2 linked regions of the Paraneptunicella aestuarii genome follow. The protein of the gene in region 2 interacts with the protein of the main gene of each other region in a pairwise test. Links are inferred from orthologs where the notes say so. Each region holds a gene or a part of one and is shown on either strand. Other genes may lie near its edges.

Region 1 (11,687 bases), 750 kb from region 2 along the record:
ACTTTTTCTGAAAATCCATTTCACGATTTTTTTCGCTTTGAACGCCGAACATGCTTGCTGCAACACTTTTCAGTATTTGCCAGTATTCAGCCACAGACACTAAGGTTTTAAAAGACAATATGAATTCCTTGCTAAGCAGAACTATTCGTAGGAAGGCGGGGCACTTTCTGAATCACGACCATCACTTCTAAATAACAATTCCAATAAATCCAGATAGTGGAACTGCTTGGAGCGGCTATCACCAACTAACCATGAGTGCCAACTCACATCAGTGGAGGACTCCTTGGTACAGGATTTATGTTCTTTAGTGGTTGAGGAATTTTCGTTGTGAGGTTGTTGAAATGACAGGTCGTCACAATCACATAAGCGAATCATTTCGTAGTCAGATACATCAGCTACAGCAACTGCCGTGAAAAAAGCAGCACCGAAAAATATCAAGCTGTGTTTTCTAATACTCAACATATTAATAACTCGCTACGTAAGACTTGGTTACATTATAGCTTTGGACAAACTTTAAGCAATTGCATTTCGCCGCAAAAATTTAGCGTCTTGCCGTCAAATCAATGAATAATCCAAGAAAGAATGTAAACCGTTTAAGTCGGAGGAAAATAAAAGCCATGTGTTTCGCCGTTATTTCAATTTCTCTTCAAGGCCTATCCAACTTCAACCGGTTACGACGCTTTTATCAAAGTTGCCCAACATTGCGGTTGAAATTGTCGCTATTCTAGCATGAATTGATACTGAATTAGTTTATTTCACGTATAAGTTTTTCGGCTAAAGAATAGAAATATTGAGGGAAATCTGGAGCGGGGCTACATATCTCTTAACGGATATTTGTTCACCCCTTTTTTGCAGTATCCGTACTGCCCCGAGTCAATGTCACATTGGTGCGAAATGTGACGCTAAATTCTTTTCTGTCGTTGGGTATTGCGGTGGTGCATCACCGCATACCCTTTAGGTACTTGATTTACGAGTTAAATAAGGAATTAAAGATCGAAAGATTTTCCGATGCTGAACAGGATGGTTTCATCGTCATCCAGATCGCTACCACTGATAACAACCGAAACGCCAACATCAAAGCCACCTACCTCTGTGCCATAGCCAGCTTCAAAATAATCGCCATCAAATTCATCCCCCCATGAACCATAAGTGCCATAGAAGCCTTCATGTTCAAGAGTCAAAGCGAAGAAAGTGTAATCTGATTCTGTAATGCCTAATGCAGCATCATCAGATTGAGTACCGATTGAGTATTCGATAGAAGCAATTCCATAGCTCAAACCAAGGTTAACTTCGTTATAAGCAGAATCGAAATCGCCTGTATATTGATAAGTAGTAAAACCAATGCTGGCACCAAAACCATTGTCAAATTCAAAGCCATAGCCGCCGTAAATATCTACTTCCAGGCCATCGCTTACATCAGCTACCCATGTACCTACGTAGAATCCACCATTTTCATAGTCTAGACCAGCACTGGCAGAAGCATCTGAAGTTTGTGCGATACCACGGAAGTGGTACTCAGAAACTAAACCAATGTTTGCACTTATCTCTGCTGACGCTGCCTGAGCATATGCCAAAGAGGTAATTGCCAAGGCTGCCAATGAACTTAACTTAACTGCTTTCATGTTAATCCCCGTACTTCAAGTTGTGTGTTTCAAAAATGTAAAGCTACCGAGGTTTTGCAAAAGCAATGCCTATTCATACCAGAATTCGTGCATTCCCACGAAACAAGATTATCTTTTTGATAAATAAAGATAATTTCTTATTCCTTGTTCAATGAGTACAGATTCTTATAATTGGCATAGTGCAAATTAAAATTATCATTGCACAAAAATAGTACATTTTCACCGGTTTAGTGCATTTTGACAGCAAATCATTGCTTCAAAACCAGCATTTTGATTAATTCAAGGGGTTTTTTATGACTAATTATATAATCGCACCTTCTATACTTTCTGCGGATTTGGCGCGATTGGGTGATGATGTGCAAAAGGTGATCAATGCAGGTGCCGATGTGGTGCACTTTGATGTCATGGACAATCACTATGTTCCAAACCTGACATTTGGCCCCAGTATTTGCCAGTCACTGAGAAATTACGGTATTACTGCAGATATCGATGTTCATTTAATGGTGAGTCCGGTAGATGAACTAATTACCGCCTTTGCAAAAGCGGGAGCAAACTACATCAGCTTCCATCCGGAAGCCAGCCACCATGTTGATCGCAGCATTCAACTCATTAAAGATGCAGGATGCAAAGCAGGATTAGCGTTAAATCCCGGAACATCATTGCATGTTCTCGACTATGTTTTGGATAAGCTGGATTTTGTCTTACTGATGTCGGTTAACCCTGGATTCGGCGGACAGGCCTTTATTCCTAACACCTTGGAAAAGGCTCACGCGCTAAAACAAAAAATCCTGAAAACGGGTAGAAATATCCACATAGAAATTGACGGTGGCGTAAAAGTCGATAACATTCGCGCCATTGCTGAAGCTGGCGTAGATATGTTTGTTGCTGGTTCAGCCATTTTCAATGCGCCAGATTATGGTAAGGTAATCGCCGATATGCGATCCGAATTGGCGCTTGTCGAAAATTAATTCTTTCCCATTAAACTCATTAACCATATTTAAGTGTTGCGAACTATGAATAAACCTATTGTATTAAGTGGCTGCCAGCCTTCAGGACAATTGACGATTGGAAACTACATGGGCGCCCTGAGACAGTGGGTAAACATGCAGGATGACCACAACTGCTTATATATGATCGTTGATATGCACGCGATCACCGTTCGTCAGGATCCCGCTAAACTTTACGAGGCCTGCCTGGATGGATTAGCACTTTATGTTGCCTGTGGCATTGATCCTGAGCGCAGCACATTGTTTCTTCAATCCCACGTACCAGAACACGCTCAGTTGGGATGGATTATGAACTGCTACACCCAAATGGGCGAGCTTAACCGCATGACGCAGTTTAAAGATAAATCAGCCAAAAATGTCACCAACATTAACGTGGGCTTGTACAGCTACCCAGCATTACAAGCGGCTGACATATTGTTATATCAGGCGAATAAAGTGCCAGTGGGTGAAGACCAGAAGCAACATCTGGAACTCACTCGAGACATCGCAACTCGCATGAATAACCTATATGGCGATCTGTTCACCATACCGGATCCATTCATTCCTGAATCAGGCGCGCGTGTCATGAGCTTGCAAGATCCTGATAAGAAAATGTCGAAATCTGACGACAATCCCAACAACTTTGTTGGCTTGTTGGAAGATACCAAAAAGGTCGCCAAGAAAATCAAACGTGCAGTCACCGATTCCGACGAACAAGCTCGTATTTATTACGACCCTCAAGAAAAGGCCGGTGTCTCTAACTTGTTGTCTATTTTGTCTTGCTGCACCAACAAATCCATTGAGCAGTTAGTACCAGAATACGAAGACAAAATGTATGGACACTTGAAGACAGATGTTGCTGATGCCGTGGTTGCTCTACTGGAGCCCATTCAACAGCGTTATCACGAACTACGTGAAGACCGTGCGGCATTGAATGACATCATGCGTAAAGGTGCTGAGCAAGCCTCAGAGAAAGCAGCAAAAACCTTGGCTAAAGTATACGAAGCCATCGGTTTTATCGCTAAACCATAAACGCACTGAAACACTATTCAAGCATTAAAAAACGGGGATCCATTTAAGATCCCCGTTTTTGTTTTCAAACCCGATATAGCCAGCTTAAGTCCGAAACTGTTGAGTCACCAATACCATATTACTGGATATTTTGGTCAATTCTTCCGAGGAGCTCGCTACTTCGTGTGAAGCCTGAGTTAGCTGCGTAACCGATTCCATAACCCGAATCATATTCTGATTAATAGAGTCACAATTATATTGCTGCTGCTCAGTTGCGGCGGCAATGTTCTCATTCATTCCAGCTAATTCATCAATATTAACATTGAGGCGCGATAAGGACTGACTCACCGACTCAACCAGTTCAATACCACCATTAGCTGATTTCGACGCCTTCTCCATAGAGTTAACCGCTTCATGTGCGACTGTAGATAAACGCGAAATCTTATTCTGAATTTCTATCGTACTTTCCTGTGTTTTTGACGCCAATTGACGCACTTCGTCAGCAACAACAGCAAACCCACGCCCATGTTCTCCAGCTCTCGCAGCCTCTATTGCCGCGTTTAACGCCAGCAAGTTAGTCTGATCGGCAATGCGATCAATCACTTCCAGCACACCACTAATGCTTTCCACTTCTTTTTCTAACTTACTCATCGCCTCTGAAGAACCATTCACTTCTTCTACCAAAATTCGGATCTGAGATGCAGCATCATTAGCTCGACTAGTGTTTTGAAGCGTGTTCTCTCGCGTCTTGTTGGTATTTGAAACGGCAGAAGTTGAGTTACTGGAAATTTCCGTAATAGAACGATTGAACTCACCAACGGACTCTGTCACCTGCATCGCCTCAGTATATTGTTGCTGTGCCGAAATACTGGTTTGCTTGGTCGTTACGCTAAGTTGCGCGCTTGCTGATGCGATGGATTCCGCTTCTCCTTTAATGGTGTCAACAACCCTCTGGATCTTCTCAACAAACAGGTTAAATCCGTCACCAATGCGACGGATTTCCTTAATAGCGGAAGGAGGAAGCCGCTTTGTTAAATCAGCCTCATTTGAATTCAACTCATCAAAATGATTGCCGATTCGGTTAATAGGGCGCAGCAGTCTTTTGGCAAGCAAGGTAGCAACAACTAAACTTCCTACAGCAAGCAAAACACTCACTAAAATTGTCGCGGATATAATACTTCTGGTAAGTGATTCGGCTGGTGCATAAGCCTCTTCATAATCAATTTCAGCCAATATCGCCCATGTCATATCACCAATTTGGATTGGCGCGTAAGAAGACAAGACATGAACATCGCGATAATCACGAATATGCTGAAAACCACTCTGCCCTTGCAGTGCTTTTTGTACTCCTTCGCTATTTACTGGTTGCAAGCTGATACCCGTGCCTTTCAAAGCAATTAATTCATACTCTTTAATGCCAGCTTGCTTTAACGCCTCAATGTAATCGCTTTCATTTTCCATGAAAAAACGACTTTCTGAGCGAAGACGAGAATCTTCCCCAACCAGATACACTTCTCCGCTTGAGCCAAATCCCATTTCTTCCCATTTCTGATTTTGGGTAAGAATGTTATTGATACGATCAATGGGCATTTGATAAATCAATACACCGGCTAGCTGACTCCCATCATAAATTGGGCTGGAAATGAAACTCGCCGGATTGTTGTAAGAGGGTAAGTAAGGCTCAAAGTCGGTTAGGTAGGTTTCCCCTGATTGCAAAGATAGAGCCTTTTTGAAAGCTTTCCCAATACCCGAACCCGCATAAGGCCCGGTAATCAGATTAGTCGCAAAATCCAGCTCCTTGTATACGCTATAAACGATGTTTCCCGACTGGGCATCGACCAGGAAAATATCATAGTAGCCAAAGGTTTTAAGAAATTGACGAATATCCGGGTGAAATTGTTTATGTAGTTGAGCATAGTCGCTCACCGACCCAGGATCGTTTAGATTATCCTTCTCGCCCAGTGAACTGGGATTATTACTGATAAAATCATACTGCAACAACTCAGTGGCTCGACTTAGTCCTCCAAACATATTTAGAACACTAATTCTCTCAGAGTTTTGCTCTTCATACTTATTCGCAAAATCGTCTTTATAATAACTCTGAACCGAATTCTGGAGTTGCTCTGTCGGTATAGACCGTTGAGTTGAATACTGATTATATGCTCGCGTAAAGTCGTGGATTGCTGACACAATACTTTTATCGCTCGCCATTAAAGTAATTTGGTTATCTATCATGGAAAAATAACCCATCACCTCCTCTTTCATAATATTTCTTTTAAAACCCAAGTCTTGTTTAAATTGATGTTCTAAAGTTGAATTCATTTCAGATGTCGATATAAATACTGTGAAAAATCCCGTAATAATAAGAGACGTTAGCACTGTAAAAAGAAGCGCTAGCATTAAACGGATTTGTAAAGACAATTGCATAACTAACATCCTCAAAGAACGACAAATTTTATAACCGAATAAAATTAGCCCAAGCTATAAAGCCCATCTGACTTAACTCTGACTTATAGTCACTAAAAAGTGATGAAGTTAACAATAACTGTTTTAAAGCAGAAATAACCAAAGGTAAAAAGCACCAAGATAATGCAGTGATACCAATTGACACTTTTCATTTTTGCGAACTAAACCCCTCTAAAGTTCGCATTTTACTGGCATTTAATTCAAATTTAAGAACAAAGTAAGTGGCATATGGAAAAACGATATGGTTTATTTTTTCCTCTCAACATTTTGAACCATAATAGTGCAAAACAACATAACAGCTTTTGATTCACTTATTACCGAAAAATAAACTGTTTTGTGAGCTTAAAATTACTTATGTAAAGGACAGAAAACATAAAGCCTCTTTCGAAGTAGCGCTTGTATGGATGTTTATGAGCAAGAGACTTGAGTTTAGCTGTGATTAACGGTCTAATTTCAGCTTTTGTGAACTCCATGAATCATCCTGCATCCACGCACATTTTCATGGCGTGACATTTTCATCGCTTGAACCGACGCTTTTATAAGGTGCAATAAACCTTGGTACTCCTAATAGACAACTACGACTCATTTACATTCAACCTAGCTCGTTATTTTGAAGAAATTGGCGAACAAGTGGTCGTGGTCAGAAACGATGACATTGACTTACAAGGCATTGCCGAGCTAGCACCAGATTGTTTAGTCTTCTCCCCCGGCCCATGCACACCTGACTCTTCAGGCGTAACCCTGGAAGCAATACGTGAATTTCATCATCACATTCCCATGTTAGGCGTTTGCCTTGGACACCAAGCCATAGCTCAGGTTTTTGGCGCTACTGTTGAAAGAGCTTCCAAAGTAATGCATGGGAAAGTATCTCGAATCAGCCACAACAACCAAGGTGTTTTTAAAGACCTTCCACCAACCTATCAAGTCACACGCTATCACTCATTAGTCGTAGCAGCCGACTCATTACCCGAATGTTTCAATATAACAGCTTGGGTTAAAAAGGATGGAGACAATGCACAAGAGCAGCACCAAGAGATCATGGCAATTGAGCATAAAACTCTTCCCATCTTTGGTGTGCAATTTCACCCTGAATCCTTGTTAACCGAACATGGACATCAACTGCTTGAAAACTTCATTGCGATAGCAAAAGCAAATTCCAGGCAATAATCTCTAAAGTTATCGTTAAAGTGGAAGAAAAACATTCTGCGCAATCAGCAAGGTTATGCACTTTATCTATGGAAATTGAGAAATAGTTATCAAAAACATTAAAAATCCTTTGGTTTTCAGCTCAATATTAGTGCACCCCTTATATGACTTGTATTATGCTTAATACCTAAGTAAAAAATTTAGTAACTTCTGAATATTGACGTAAAGTTAGGCAAGACAGCAACTGAATGACTTTATACCTTACAGGTTATGTTTATTAGGGCTGATCCCCCATATAGCAGTTAAAAGTGGCTTAATAATGAGCAGGTAAACATCAGGTGCAACGAGTAAATAAATGCTCGCTCTTTGCATTTTAATCAATGAGTTTAATTCCCGGATAGAGTGAATAGATGACTGACAGAATGGACATTAATCAAGAAGTAGATAACCGTTTCTACAATCTGCTGATTGGTTTATCAAATGCTCAGGAAGTTGCTGGTGTTGAGGTTGAAGGCAAAGTCAAAGCTGAACAGTCAGAGCAGTTTAACGCTCGTCGTAATCTACTGCGCATTGAAAAGCTTGCCAAAAGAGACATGGAGCTAAATAAACGCTCTGAAGAAAACTTTGTCGAAAGCGTCCGGGATAAAATTAGCGCAGCAGTCTGTGAACGCGTTGAACTACGTTTGGAAGATCTCGAAGAGTTATATTCCAAGCAACTCGGTATTCATGAAGGTTTGCCTGAATTGCTGGATACCTTGTCGGTTAAAGCCACATCAATAGCAAAATTAGAGCCTCTGGTCGCCCAAATAAGCTGGTTGGCCACAGATTTGTTAAAGCTGGTTAATACGCCCAAATACCGCAAAACCGATCGTCTGGGACGAGTAGTTGTTGTTGAAAACTTACGTATAGCATTAAGTTTTCTCGGTATAGAAAATCTGAAAATGGTTATTCCATCAATGGTATTTCGACGTGCAATCCCTCAAATTACCGACCCCTATCCCGTCTTTAAAGCCAAAATTTGGGAACATGCCATTGGCTCTGCGGTGTCATGCCAACGAATAGCCACCTTATCCAAGGTTGATCCTGGTCACGCTTTTATCTTGGGTATGTTCCACGAATTCGGTAAGTTGATCATTACAAAACTGTATTTCAAAACCTTCGATGAAGTACATAGAGAAGCATTAATAGAAGCCCATGATGATCAAAAAAGGGACGAGCACAGTGCCTTACTCAAGATCGGCCCGACTTCGGATGTTTTACTCTCTTTAATGTGGAAACACTCCATATCACTCAGTTCAAGAATTATCTCCCATATGGGAATGCGCAGAGTATTTATTGCCAACGCGATGGAAGAATTTGCCTTAAAAACACCATGGGGAAAAATGAGCCCTATTGCGAAAGTATTGCTACAAGGCAACGGCTACAGCAAATACAATATGTTGAAACGATACAAGCTTATTTCTACAGATGAAGCCAAAGCTTTTCTTAAATCACTCCACATGGCGGCAACAACCGTATTGGCTTTACAAGGCACCGACTTACGCAGTTTGAATCTAACTATGGATGATGAATAATAAACAATTCAGCTCTCCTCCTAATATGAAGTTGATGTAGTTTATTTATCCTTCTTTTGCTCATACAGCTCAAAAAATTACAATATTTTTGTGCAAATAAACATGCAGGGTATTTTTGTGAAACCCGTGACAGGTGCCAGCAATATCAATCGCTAGTGCAGCCCGCATCAACACGATGCGTATACTTATTCAATATTCCTGCAAAATTACTGAACCCCTTGAAAATAAAGGCTTGTAAAGACATAACAAGACAAGACAAATGCCGCCATTTCTGGAATAATGCGGCTTCTTTTTTGACTAATGAACCTGAATATCTGTCATAGATACTCTTATCTCATTAATAGATTCAGGTCTTATACCAATTGGTAGATGTTTTAATTTTGGAGACCCAAATGCAGGTTACTCGTGAGTTATTCGACGAAGTTATGGCCCCAAACTACAACCCGGCAGCCATGATCCCGGTAAAAGGACAAGGTTCCAGAGTATGGGATCAAAATGGTGACGAGTATGTTGATTTTGCAGGCGGTATTGCGGTTAACAGTCTTGGACACTGCCACCCTGCATTAGTCGCAGCATTAAAAGAGCAAAGCGAAAAGCTATGGCACTTAAGCAACGTATTCACCAACGAGCCAGCGCTTCGTTTAGCCAAGAAGATCACTGACGCAACATTTGCAGAGCGCGTTTACTTCGCCAACTCAGGAGCAGAAGCAAACGAAGCAGCACTAAAACTAGCACGTCGCTGGGCGCTGGATCATTACGGCGAAGAAAAAAGCCAAATCATCGCATTCAAACAAGGCTTCCACGGTCGTACGTTCTTTACCGTTACCGTTGGTGGTCAAGCCGCCTACTCTGATGGCTTCGGCCCAAAACCAGGCAATGTAGATCACGCAATTTACAATGATCTGGAAAGCGTAAAAGCGTTAATCTCCGACAACACCTGTGCCGTGATGATGGAACCTCTTCAAGGCGAAGGCGGTATCATCAGCCCAACCAAAGAATTCGTTCAGGGCGTAAAAGCGTTGTGTGAACAACACAATGCACTGCTGATTTTTGACGAAGTTCAATCTGGAGTTGGCCGTACTGGTGAGTTGTACGCCTACATGGGATTAGGTGTAACACCTGACATTCTATCTACTGCGAAAGCCTTAGGTGGCGGCTTCCCTATCGGTGCCATGTTAACTCGCGCAGATATCGCAGCAAGCTTGAAAGTAGGTACTCACGGTAGTACCTATGGCGGTAACCCCCTTGCTTGTGCAGTAGCGGAAACCGTATTTGATATTGTCAACGACAGAGCGTTACTGGACGGTGTTAAACAAAAAGCAGAGCTATTCCGTGCAGAATTAAATGCGATTAACGAAAAATACAACGTATTCAGCGAAATTCGCGGTGAAGGTTTGTTGATCGGCTGTGCTCTTAATGAAAAATATGAAGGTCGTTCACGCGATTTCCTTAATGCATCAACGGATATGAAGTTGATGAGCCTGGTAGCTGGTGCAAACGTTGTTCGCTTTGCTCCATCTTTGATTATCCCGGAAGAAGACATCAAAGAAGGTATGGCTCGTTTCGAAAAAGCAGTTGCCAAAGTAGTTCAAGGCTGATCCCAACTCACATAGAGGACGACCTGATATGAAAATCATGCGCCCTATCCGTAAGGATGACTACGAAGCATTGAACCGCATAGCAGTGGAATCCGGAGTAGGCTTCACCTCCCTACCGGTTGATGAAACGCTTTTAAAAGGCAAAATCGACCGCGCAGTAGATTCGTTTTCCAAACACGTGGATAAGCCCGGTTCGGAGCATTATCTGTTCGTGATGGAAGATACTGAAACCGGTGAGGTTGTAGGAACGGCAGGGATAGAAGCAGCAGTGGGTACTGACGATGTATTCTACTCCTACCATCACGGTATAGTTGTACACTCTTCTCGCGAGTTGGGTGTACACAACGAAGTAGAAACACTGACCCTATGTAACGATTACACGGGAATGTCGGAGATCTGTACACTGTTTTTACGTGAAGTGGCTCGAGAAGGTCACAATGGCCGTTTCCTGTCTCGGTTCCGCTTTCTGTTTTTAGCAGAACACCGTAATCGCTTCACGAAAAAAGTCTTTGCTGAAATGCGAGGCGTGAGTGATGAAAATGGCTCATCACCGTTTTGGAAATGGTTAGAGGAGCACTTCTTCTCTCTGGATTTCCCAACGGCAGATTACCTGACAGGTGTTGGGCAAAAAGTGTTTATTGCCGAGTTAATGCCGAAGTATCCAATCTATGTAAACCTGCTCAGTAAAGAAGCGCAGGCTGTGATTGGAGAAGTGCACGAAAGAACTCGCCCTGCGCTGAAATTATTGCTATCCGAAGGATTCACCTATTCAGGGTATGTCGATATTTTCGATGCAGGCCCTAGTATAGAAGCAGACATAGACAATATTCGGACAGTTCGACTGAGTCGCCGTTTACCTGTAAGCATTGACTCAAGCATAGCGGAAGGCAAACCAGAATATTTCGCGATTAATACTAAACTTGAAGATTTCAGAGCAGCAATGCTGAATCTGAAAGTAGATGAAGAAAATCAGATTGTGCGCATTAGTGATAAAACTGCGTCGGCACTTAAAGTCGAGAATGGTGAATTCATCCGTTTTGCGCCAATCGTTAGTGGAGATTAGCAAGTGGCAGAAGTTCACTTAATTGCAGGACATTGGGTTTCTGGTGAAGGACACGATATTGAATCGGTCGATCCCGCCAAAAATGTTGTTATTTGGAAGGCAAAATCTGCCAGCCCTGGTCAGGTAGATAGTGCCGTTAAAGCTGCTCGTGAAGCCTTTGAAAGCTGGAGCTCTCGTAGTGCAGAAGAACGTATCGCCATCATCCAGAAATTTGTTGATTT
Region 2 (8,914 bases):
CAGAAAAAGCCGTTATTTCATTGAAAGATGCCGACAGCATCTACCGTATTCCAGCCATGTTGAAGGCGCAAAATATGGATGAGCTGGTGGTTAATCACTTCGGTATTGAATGTAAGGAAGCCGATTTGGTTGAATGGGAACAGGTGCTATACGCAGAATCCAACCCAAGTGGCGAAGTCACAGTCGGCATGGTCGGCAAATACGTTGAACTACCCGACGCCTATAAATCCGTTAACGAAGCACTGAAACACGCCGGTTTGAAAAACCGCGTTACGGTCAATATCAAATATATTGATTCGCAAGATGTTGAGAGCAAAGGCACACAAATTCTGGATGGACTAGACGCTATTCTGGTGCCTGGAGGCTTTGGTGAGCGTGGTATCGAAGGCAAGATCCTCACAGCTCAATACGCTCGCGAAAATAAAATACCCTACCTGGGCATCTGTTTGGGCATGCAAGTAGCATTAATTGAATTTGCCAGACACGTCGCAAATATGGAAAATGCCAACAGCACCGAGTTTAACCCCAACACGCCATACCCGGTTGTCGGTCTGATTACAGAATGGCAAGACAGCACGGGCAGCGTAGAACAAAGAACGGAAAACTCGGATTTGGGTGGCACTATGCGTTTGGGAAGCCAGCTATGTCATGTACTCCCAGACAGCAAAGCGAGAGAAATGTACGGCTCAGACAGCATTTATGAGCGTCATCGCCACCGCTACGAGGTAAACAACAACCTATTACCACAATTACAAGAAGCAGGTTTAAAAGTGACAGGATTGTCGACTGACCGCAAACTGGTAGAGATCATCGAATTACCTGATCATCCCTGGTTTGTCGCAGGACAATTTCACCCTGAGTTTAACTCTACACCCCGCGACGGGCACCCTCTGTTTGAAGGGTTTATAGCCGCAGCGGTTCAGCACCAAAAAGAGGAACATTAGGCTGACCAAACCATGTTGCCATATCCGCGGCGAACGCAATAACCGCAAGCGATATGGCACAGACATGGTGCATAACAAGTCTGGATCCTTGAAACCTATTTCACATTATTTACGGGGCAGCATTAACAATGTCACAGATTACGAAAATCATTGGTAGAGAAGTACTTGATTCGCGCGGCAATCCAACGGTAGAAGCCGAAGTTTACCTGGATTCCGGCAAATGGGGACGCGCATGTGCGCCATCAGGTGCTTCAACAGGTTCCAGAGAAGCATTGGAATTGCGTGACGGTGATAAAGGCCGCTACATGGGCAAAGGCGTAGAAAAAGCCGTTGCCGCAGTAAACAACGAAATTCAGCAAGCCTTGTTAGGCAAAGACGCCCTGGATCAAGCAGGTATCGACCAAATCATGATCGACCTGGACGGCACTGAAAACAAAGAAAAACTCGGCGCTAACGCCATTTTGGCCGTGTCTCTGGCAGCAGCGAAAGCGGCAGCAGAAGAAAAAGGCGTTCCACTTTATGCTCATATTGCTGATTTGAACGGCACTCCAGGCCAATACAGCATGCCAGTGCCCATGATGAACATCTTGAACGGTGGCGAGCACGCCGACAACAACGTTGATATTCAAGAATTCATGGTGCAGCCAGTTGGCGTATCCAGCTTCAAAGAAGCATTACGCATGGGTGCGGAAATCTTCCACAACCTGAAAAAAGTATTGAATGACAAAGGTTTGAGCACAGCCGTTGGTGACGAAGGCGGTTTCGCACCTAACCTGAGCTCTAATGAAGAAGCCTTGGCTGTTATCGTAGAAGCCGTGAAAAACGCAGGCTACGAAATGGATAAAGACGTCACGCTAGCACTAGACTGCGCAGCGTCTGAATTCTACTCAAACGGCACTTACGACCTGAAAGGCGAAGGCAAACAATTCGATTCAAACGGCTTTGGTGACTACCTGGCAGAACTGAGCAGCAAGTACCCTATCGTTTCTATCGAAGACGGTTTGGACGAAAGCGACTGGGACGGTTGGAGCTACCTGACCAAGAAAATCGGCGACCGCGTTCAATTGGTCGGCGACGACTTGTTCGTCACCAACACCAAAATCCTGAGCCGTGGTATCGAAAATGGCGTGGCTAACTCGATTCTGATCAAATTCAACCAAATCGGTTCTCTAACCGAAACCTTGAACGCCATCAGAATGGCAAAAGAAGCCGGCTACACTGCGGTTATTTCACATCGTAGCGGCGAAACCGAAGACGCCACCATCGCAGATTTGGCAGTAGGCACAGCCGCAGGTCAAATCAAAACCGGTTCACTCTGTCGTTCAGACCGTGTTGCCAAGTACAACCAATTGTTGCGTATTGAAGAGCAATTGGGCGACAAAGTGCAATACGCTGGTCGTAGCGCAATTAAAGGCCAATAGGCAAAATTCACAACGCCGCTATGCTCTGCTTAGGCAGAATGAGCGGCGTTTTTGCCTCTGACTTTTAGTTAGCGCCACATCAAGCCATCCAGAGCTGAGACCATGGTTTCCTCGTCAGGTAAACAGACCACCATTTTCCTTAATGGCGCCTCTCGACAAGCCTCTTATGCAGAGCTATGTAATGCGCTGTACGATAAGTCGATTCTGGAACTGGCAGAACACCCCACCCTCAGCAAAACCGCATTACAACAACGACTAGGCAGCCTCACCTATTACGTGAACCTGGCAGCCGAAAAGCTACTTAACTGCGACACACCGCTAGAATTAGATCTTTACAACGGAAGCTGGCAAGGCGCACAAAGCCTGACTTGTAAAACCGAAAACAGCAATACCGAAACCGCCACCAAATGGCTGCTAAAACACGCCCAACCCGGTTTAGTGGTTCCGGTTTATGTAGAAGAACAGCGCGTTGAATACATCGAGCTCGACGTAGTCGACAAGATCGACCTCGACAACAACAAGTTCAGGCTCAACAAACACGGCTGGTTCACCTTCGACGGAATTCACCTGTCATGCCCCATGACCAACCAAGGCGAATCTGGCGCGACTCACTCACCCATGACCAGCATTCGCGTACTTAAACCCAGCAAAGGTTACCTCACTGCCGCTTGCTGTGGACACTGCTGGAACTTAAAAGGCAAAGCCACCACCCCCCGCAGATTATCCCTGCGACAACTCCTGCTCACGACACAGATCAACTGGAAAACCTACAAGTTACATACTGCTAGAAAGTAGGTTTGGTTAATCATTCAGCTCTCCCCCCTTTTTAGGTAACGCTAATAATTGCAATTATATATATTTCAAATATAATTTGGTTACTTTTAATACCTTTTATAAATTATGAATAGTGTTCTAAGAAGAAAAACAGCAATGCTTCTTCATCAAATTGAAGAGTCATTAGGTGAATTTATATTAAAAAATGGGGATTCTTCCTCACTGAATTTGGAAACACTGGAAAATATTCTTAAAAGGGAAGTGGATAAAGGAAGACGATTCAACAAAGGTTCAATAAAAGACATCGTTGAAGCAACTTATTTAGATGAGATTTTTGGCTTTGCTCTGGACATTACACAAGACACTAGTATAGGGGATTCAATAAATTATATTTATTCTCTATTTCATCACCTTGACATTTATGAAATCAGAAATGCAATTTCCCACCCTAATAGGCAATTTTGGGATTGTTATTGGTATAGAGTAGCAGCTATAGCAAGCGACCCCGTCAATGAAATATTAGGTTTAGAATCAGTTAAACAAACTCTAGTAGCTGCCGAAAACAATTTGATAGTTGACCCACCTGAAGAATGGGTCAATAAAATCATTTGGCAAATTCCCAATAATTTACCACATACATTTGATCATGGACTAACTGGCTTAATTGGACGTAATAAAGAGATAGATGAGTTAAAAAAACATATATCAAATCCAAGAGTTAACACTATAGCCCTAGTTGCTCCAGGAGGTGCTGGAAAAACAGCATTAGCACTTGATCTTTTAGAAAAATTGATTTCAACCCCGAGCTCTTCAAAGTTTATAGATGCTGTCATCTACACAACTATGAAAACTGAAAAATTAACTACAGATGGAGTTGTATCTTTAGATGCAATAGAAACAATTGGTGAACTTCAAGAAGCAATAGTTTCTTCCATAAACATTGTATTTGATGAGTCATTTGAAACATTTGATGAAGCAATAAAGGACATGCAGGATAGAAAAATTCTACTTTGCATAGACAATCTAGAAACCCTTTTGAGAGATACACCACAAGCTTTTGAAGAATTAAATTATACCTTACCGGTTCAGTGGCAAATATTAGTAACGAGTAGAGTTTCTGTATCCAATGCGACAGTTTTAAGTTTAGATACACTGAAACAAAAATCTGCAATCCATTTAGCAAGAACTTATGCATCAAAAAAAGGTTCTCTCGAGCTAAAGGAGGAAATTTACTCTTCACTTATTAAGAGCTGTTACTATAATCCTTTAGCTATCAGGCTGACCATTGATTTATTGATAGCCGGAAAAGATTTACCTACATCAGTTGGTGTTGCAAACAAAGAAATAGCCGAGTTTTCATATAACAATTTGATAGAAACTTTAAGTGAAGATTCAATTGAAATATTGGAAACCATATTTGTTGAAGGTGATTCGAATAGATTATCATTATGTGAATTATTAGATCGCTCTTTAGATGACATTGCAATATCAATATTAGAATTATCTAAAACCAGTTTAGTTAGAAGAAACTCGACAGAACAAGGTGAAACATACAGCCTAAGCGACTCTGTACGAGGCCTACTACTTATTTCACCGAGAAATATAAAAGCAAGAACAAAAATTCAAAATAAAATTCACCAAAGACGAAAATTATCAAATGAAATAGACATCAGAAGAGCTCAAAAAAGCATACCACAATGGCACATTGAATTTGTTCCTAAAAACCTTAAGGAAAACTTCAAAGTCTTCATCTCTAGTATAATAAGACATCTAAATAAAGCTAGACAAAGCATTGAGACTGCGGCGTCACTCTATAGAAAACTAAAAGAAGCAGAATCATTTTACTCTGATGAATACTTATTCCACAAAATTTTTGGAATTGTTTTAGAAACCCTCAAAGACTACAATGCTGCAGAAAATAGTTATAAGAAAGCTGCTAAACTAAACCCTGAAGACCCATCATCCAAGTATCAATTGGCCAGATTATATCATTCCACAAAACGTTATGATGAGGCATTAAATCAATACCAAAATTTAATAGAAATGAAGTGGATTAATGAGCAAAAAGAAAATATTTCATTCGGTAAGTCCATACTAAACGGATATTATTTATCACTATTATTTTCAGGTCAATATACTCGAATAGAGGAGGAAACTAAAGATTGGAAGAAAATGGGGATTTATAGGGGGATAGTGGGAACTTTTAGAGTTAGCAGCCTAAAAAGACAAGCCGAAAACACAAGCGAATCAGATCCACAAACAACAATTAACTTTCTAATACGAGCATCAAAAATTTTAGACGATGTATTTAGAAATGATGGATATGTTCAATTTTCTAATAAGCAGGCCATAAAATTATTCGATGAAATTGAATTTTGCTTTTCAAAATCTGCATATCAAGAATTTAGAGAAGAGGGAAAACTTCTATTGGAATTCATATCCAAACATTTATTTGAAGTTATAAGTGAAGAAAAACAATATGATGTAAAACCACTTATAGAAAAGTTAAGCGATATTGCCATATATGGAAACCCATTTACAGCCGAGGTATGGAAAGATATTTCAAATTCTTCATACTCATACGAAAAAGAAGAGGATGGAGTTCCTATTGGGCTGATTTTAGTAAAAATTTCGAGTAGACCAAGCAGTGCAAGCTATTTATTTGCCAAAGATAAATATGGCACTGATTTCTATCTACATTATGAGCAATTTAAAGATGGAAATTGGAAAGTATGGAGCCAGCTGTCTGTCAACGATAACCTTTTTATTGTAGCAAATCACGATGAAGCAAAAGCAGGAAAAGCCATCCCTGTTAGCGAAATATATTTATTAGATGATCTTTAGCTCTCTTAATTATCTAAATACCGGATAGCGCTTCGCGCTTCCGGTACGACAGAAAAACAAATTCCCTAGCCTCAAAACGCCTCCCCCCTAAATTCCCCCATTTTTAAATCTTCACTTGACCTCAAAAGCAATACGCGGTATCTATAACGCCGTCGTGACATTTCATTTACGACCATTTATTGAAATTTTTATCTCTGGAAATAGCGTTTTTTATGACATTTTTGCTCCTCAACAACCTCTTTCTCATGGCAGCCAAGACTGCACGGGTGGGTTGTATTTGTCATAAAGACACAGCGTAAAAAACGCAACAAGATAAACAACCGAATTTTAAGAACCCGTGCCAAGCACGGGTTTTTTCGTTTTTAGGCCATACTTGTTTTGAATTTTAAATTTGGAATTCTAGATTTTGGCAACCGGAATGAAACATTGGAGTTAACATGTCAAATCAGGTTTTATTGTTTGATACCACCTTGCGCGATGGAGAGCAGGCGTTAGCGGCGAGCTTGACCGTGAAGGAAAAGCTGCAGATCGCCATGGCGCTGGAAAGGTTGGGTGTCGATATTATCGAAGCAGGTTTTCCTGTGTCGTCTCCGGGTGACTTTGAATCGGTACGTACTATTGCCAGCCATATTACTCAGTCTCGCGTATGTGGCTTGGCAAGGGCATTGGAAAAAGACATCGACGCTTGCGGGCAAGCCTTGAGCATCGCTGAACAATTTCGCATTCATACCTTTATTGCCACGTCAGAAATTCACGTTAACGACAAGTTGCGTATGTCGAACGACGACGTGTTAGACATGGCAGTCAAAGCCATTAAGCACGCTCGCAAGTATACCGACGATGTGGAATTTTCCAGTGAAGATGCCGGGCGTACCGATATCGATTTTCTGTGCCGCATTGTGGAAGCCGCTATTAACGCTGGCGCAACTACGATTAACATTCCGGATACCGTAGGTTACACCACGCCAACCGAGTTTGGCGGCATTATCAAAACCCTGTTTAACAGGGTTCCCAATATTGATAAAGCCATTGTGTCGGTGCATTGCCATAACGATTTGGGCTTGGCTGTAGCCAATTCATTAGCCGCGGTTGAGAACGGCGCTCGGCAGATTGAGTGTACAATTAATGGTATTGGCGAACGAGCAGGTAACTGCGCGTTAGAAGAAATCGCCATGATCATGAAAACCCGCGAAGCCTTGTTGGGTTATCACACCAACATCAAAACCACAGAAATTTCTCGGACTTCCAAGCTGGTCAGCCAATTGTGCAACATGCCTGTACAGGCAAACAAAGCCATTGTTGGCGCAAACGCCTTTAGCCACTCTTCCGGCATTCATCAGGACGGTGTATTAAAAGCGCAAAACACCTATGAAATCATGACCCCAGAAAGTGTTGGCATTAACAAAAACAGTTTGAACTTGACCTCACGTTCAGGCCGCCATGTTATCAAACATCGTATGCACGAATTAGGCTACAAGGACAACGATTACGACATGGATCGCCTGTACGCCGACTTTTTGCAGTTGGCAGACAAAAAAGGCCAGGTCTTCGACTATGATTTGGAAGCCTTGGTGTTCTTCGATCAGAACAAACAGGAACAAGCCTTCTACAAATTGCAGTATCTACATGCCAATTCAGGCCACAACATTGTTCCTACCGCCACGGTCACATTGAAAATGGGCGAGATTGAAGCCACCGAAGCCGCCACTGGTGTCGGCCCGGTGGATGCGGCATTCAACGCAATACTAAATGCCAGTGGGTTAACCAATATCGACATTGTAGACTTCAAGCTGGATTCCAAAGGCGAAGGTGCCGATGCTTTGGCACAAGTGAGCCTGATCGCCGAATACAAAGGGCGTAAATTTAATGGTATTGGCTTGGCAACCGACATCGTCGAAGCTGGCGTGAATGCCTTAACTTACGTATTGAACAACACTTACTTGGCTGACCAGATTGATCAGCAGAAACAACAACAGAAGATTGCAGGTATTTAAATGGCAACACATCACTTAGCAGTATTGTCCGGGGACGGCATTGGGCCAGAAATTATGGCCGAAGCGATGAAGGTATTAGCAGCGGTAAGCAATAAATTCGCGCTGGATATTAGCACACAGGAATATGATGTGGGTGGATGCGCCATTGACAATCATGGTCACGCATTACCGGAAGCCACTTTAAAAGGTTGTGAACAAGCTGATGCGATTTTGTTTGGCTCTATCGGCGGCCCCAAATGGGATTCATTGCCATTGGAAGAACGCCCGGAACGTGCTGCGCTGTTAACCTTACGTAGCCACTTTGATTTATTCGGCAACTTGCGCCCCGCCAAAATTTACTCAGGCTTAGAGCATTTATCTCCCTTAAGAGCCGACATCGCCGAGCGTGGGTTCAATACATTAGTAGTGCGCGAACTAACCAGCGGTATTTATTTCGGTGAGCCCAAAGGCATTGAAGGAGAAGGCGAAGCACAATTTGCCTACGACACCATGCGCTATACCCGCCCGGAAATTCGCCGTATTGCCGAAGTGGCTTTTCAGGCTGCAGAAAAACGTAACCACAAAGTGACATCGGTTGATAAAGCCAACGTGTTAAAGTGCAGCCGCTTGTGGCGTGAGATTGTGGAAGAAGTCGCTAAAGGCTATCCCAACGTGGAGCTTGAACACATTTATATCGACAACGCGACCATGCAGTTGATCCGCGATCCGGGACAATTCGACGTTATGCTTTGCTCGAACCTGTTTGGTGACATTTTGTCTGACGAATGCGCCATGATCACAGGCTCAATGGGCTTGCTGCCTTCTGCCAGTATCAATGCATCCGGTTTTGGTATGTACGAACCTGCTGGTGGCTCAGCCCCGGATATTGCGGGCAAAGGCATTGCCAACCCTATCGCGCAAATCCTGTCATTAGCCATGTTGTTGCGTTACAGCTTAA

The links.
Region 1: the proteins of eno (region 2) and rpe interact in binary tests that used the Escherichia coli proteins (3 or more experiments, as listed by UniProt). The link is inferred for Paraneptunicella aestuarii from one-to-one orthologs.

Annotation. Positions count from the first base shown.
Region 1 is NZ_CP074570.1:4,595,522-4,607,208, forward strand. The notes cover bases 972-3,752. They hold rpe (ribulose-phosphate 3-epimerase), read left to right. Parts: upstream 972-1,915; coding sequence 1,916-2,590; downstream 2,591-3,752. Other genes in these bases: KIH87_RS17995 (TorF family putative porin), read right to left, coding at 987-1,622; trpS (tryptophan--tRNA ligase), read left to right, coding at 2,636-3,640; KIH87_RS18010 (methyl-accepting chemotaxis protein), read right to left, coding at 3,725-3,752. In the rest of the region: KIH87_RS17985 (DUF2970 domain-containing protein), read right to left, coding at 1-118; KIH87_RS17990 (hypothetical protein), read right to left, coding at 142-462; more of KIH87_RS18010, read right to left, coding at 3,753-5,884; KIH87_RS18015 (anthranilate synthase component II), read left to right, coding at 6,641-7,252; KIH87_RS18020 (HDOD domain-containing protein), read left to right, coding at 7,642-8,805; KIH87_RS18025 (aspartate aminotransferase family protein), read left to right, coding at 9,198-10,403; astA (arginine N-succinyltransferase), read left to right, coding at 10,432-11,466; astD (succinylglutamate-semialdehyde dehydrogenase), read left to right, coding at 11,470-11,687. UniProt on the Escherichia coli protein: Catalyzes the reversible epimerization of D-ribulose 5-phosphate to D-xylulose 5-phosphate.
Region 2 is NZ_CP074570.1:3,844,155-3,853,068, forward strand. The notes cover bases 389-3,218. They hold eno (phosphopyruvate hydratase), read left to right. Parts: upstream 389-1,072; coding sequence 1,073-2,365; downstream 2,366-3,218. Other genes in these bases: KIH87_RS14785 (CTP synthase), read left to right, coding at 389-944; KIH87_RS14795 (hypothetical protein), read left to right, coding at 2,468-3,160. In the rest of the region: more of KIH87_RS14785, read left to right, coding at 1-388; KIH87_RS14800 (tetratricopeptide repeat protein), read left to right, coding at 3,296-5,983; leuA (2-isopropylmalate synthase), read left to right, coding at 6,421-7,977; leuB (3-isopropylmalate dehydrogenase), read left to right, coding at 7,978-8,914. UniProt on the Escherichia coli protein: Catalyzes the reversible conversion of 2-phosphoglycerate (2-PG) into phosphoenolpyruvate (PEP). It is essential for the degradation of carbohydrates via glycolysis.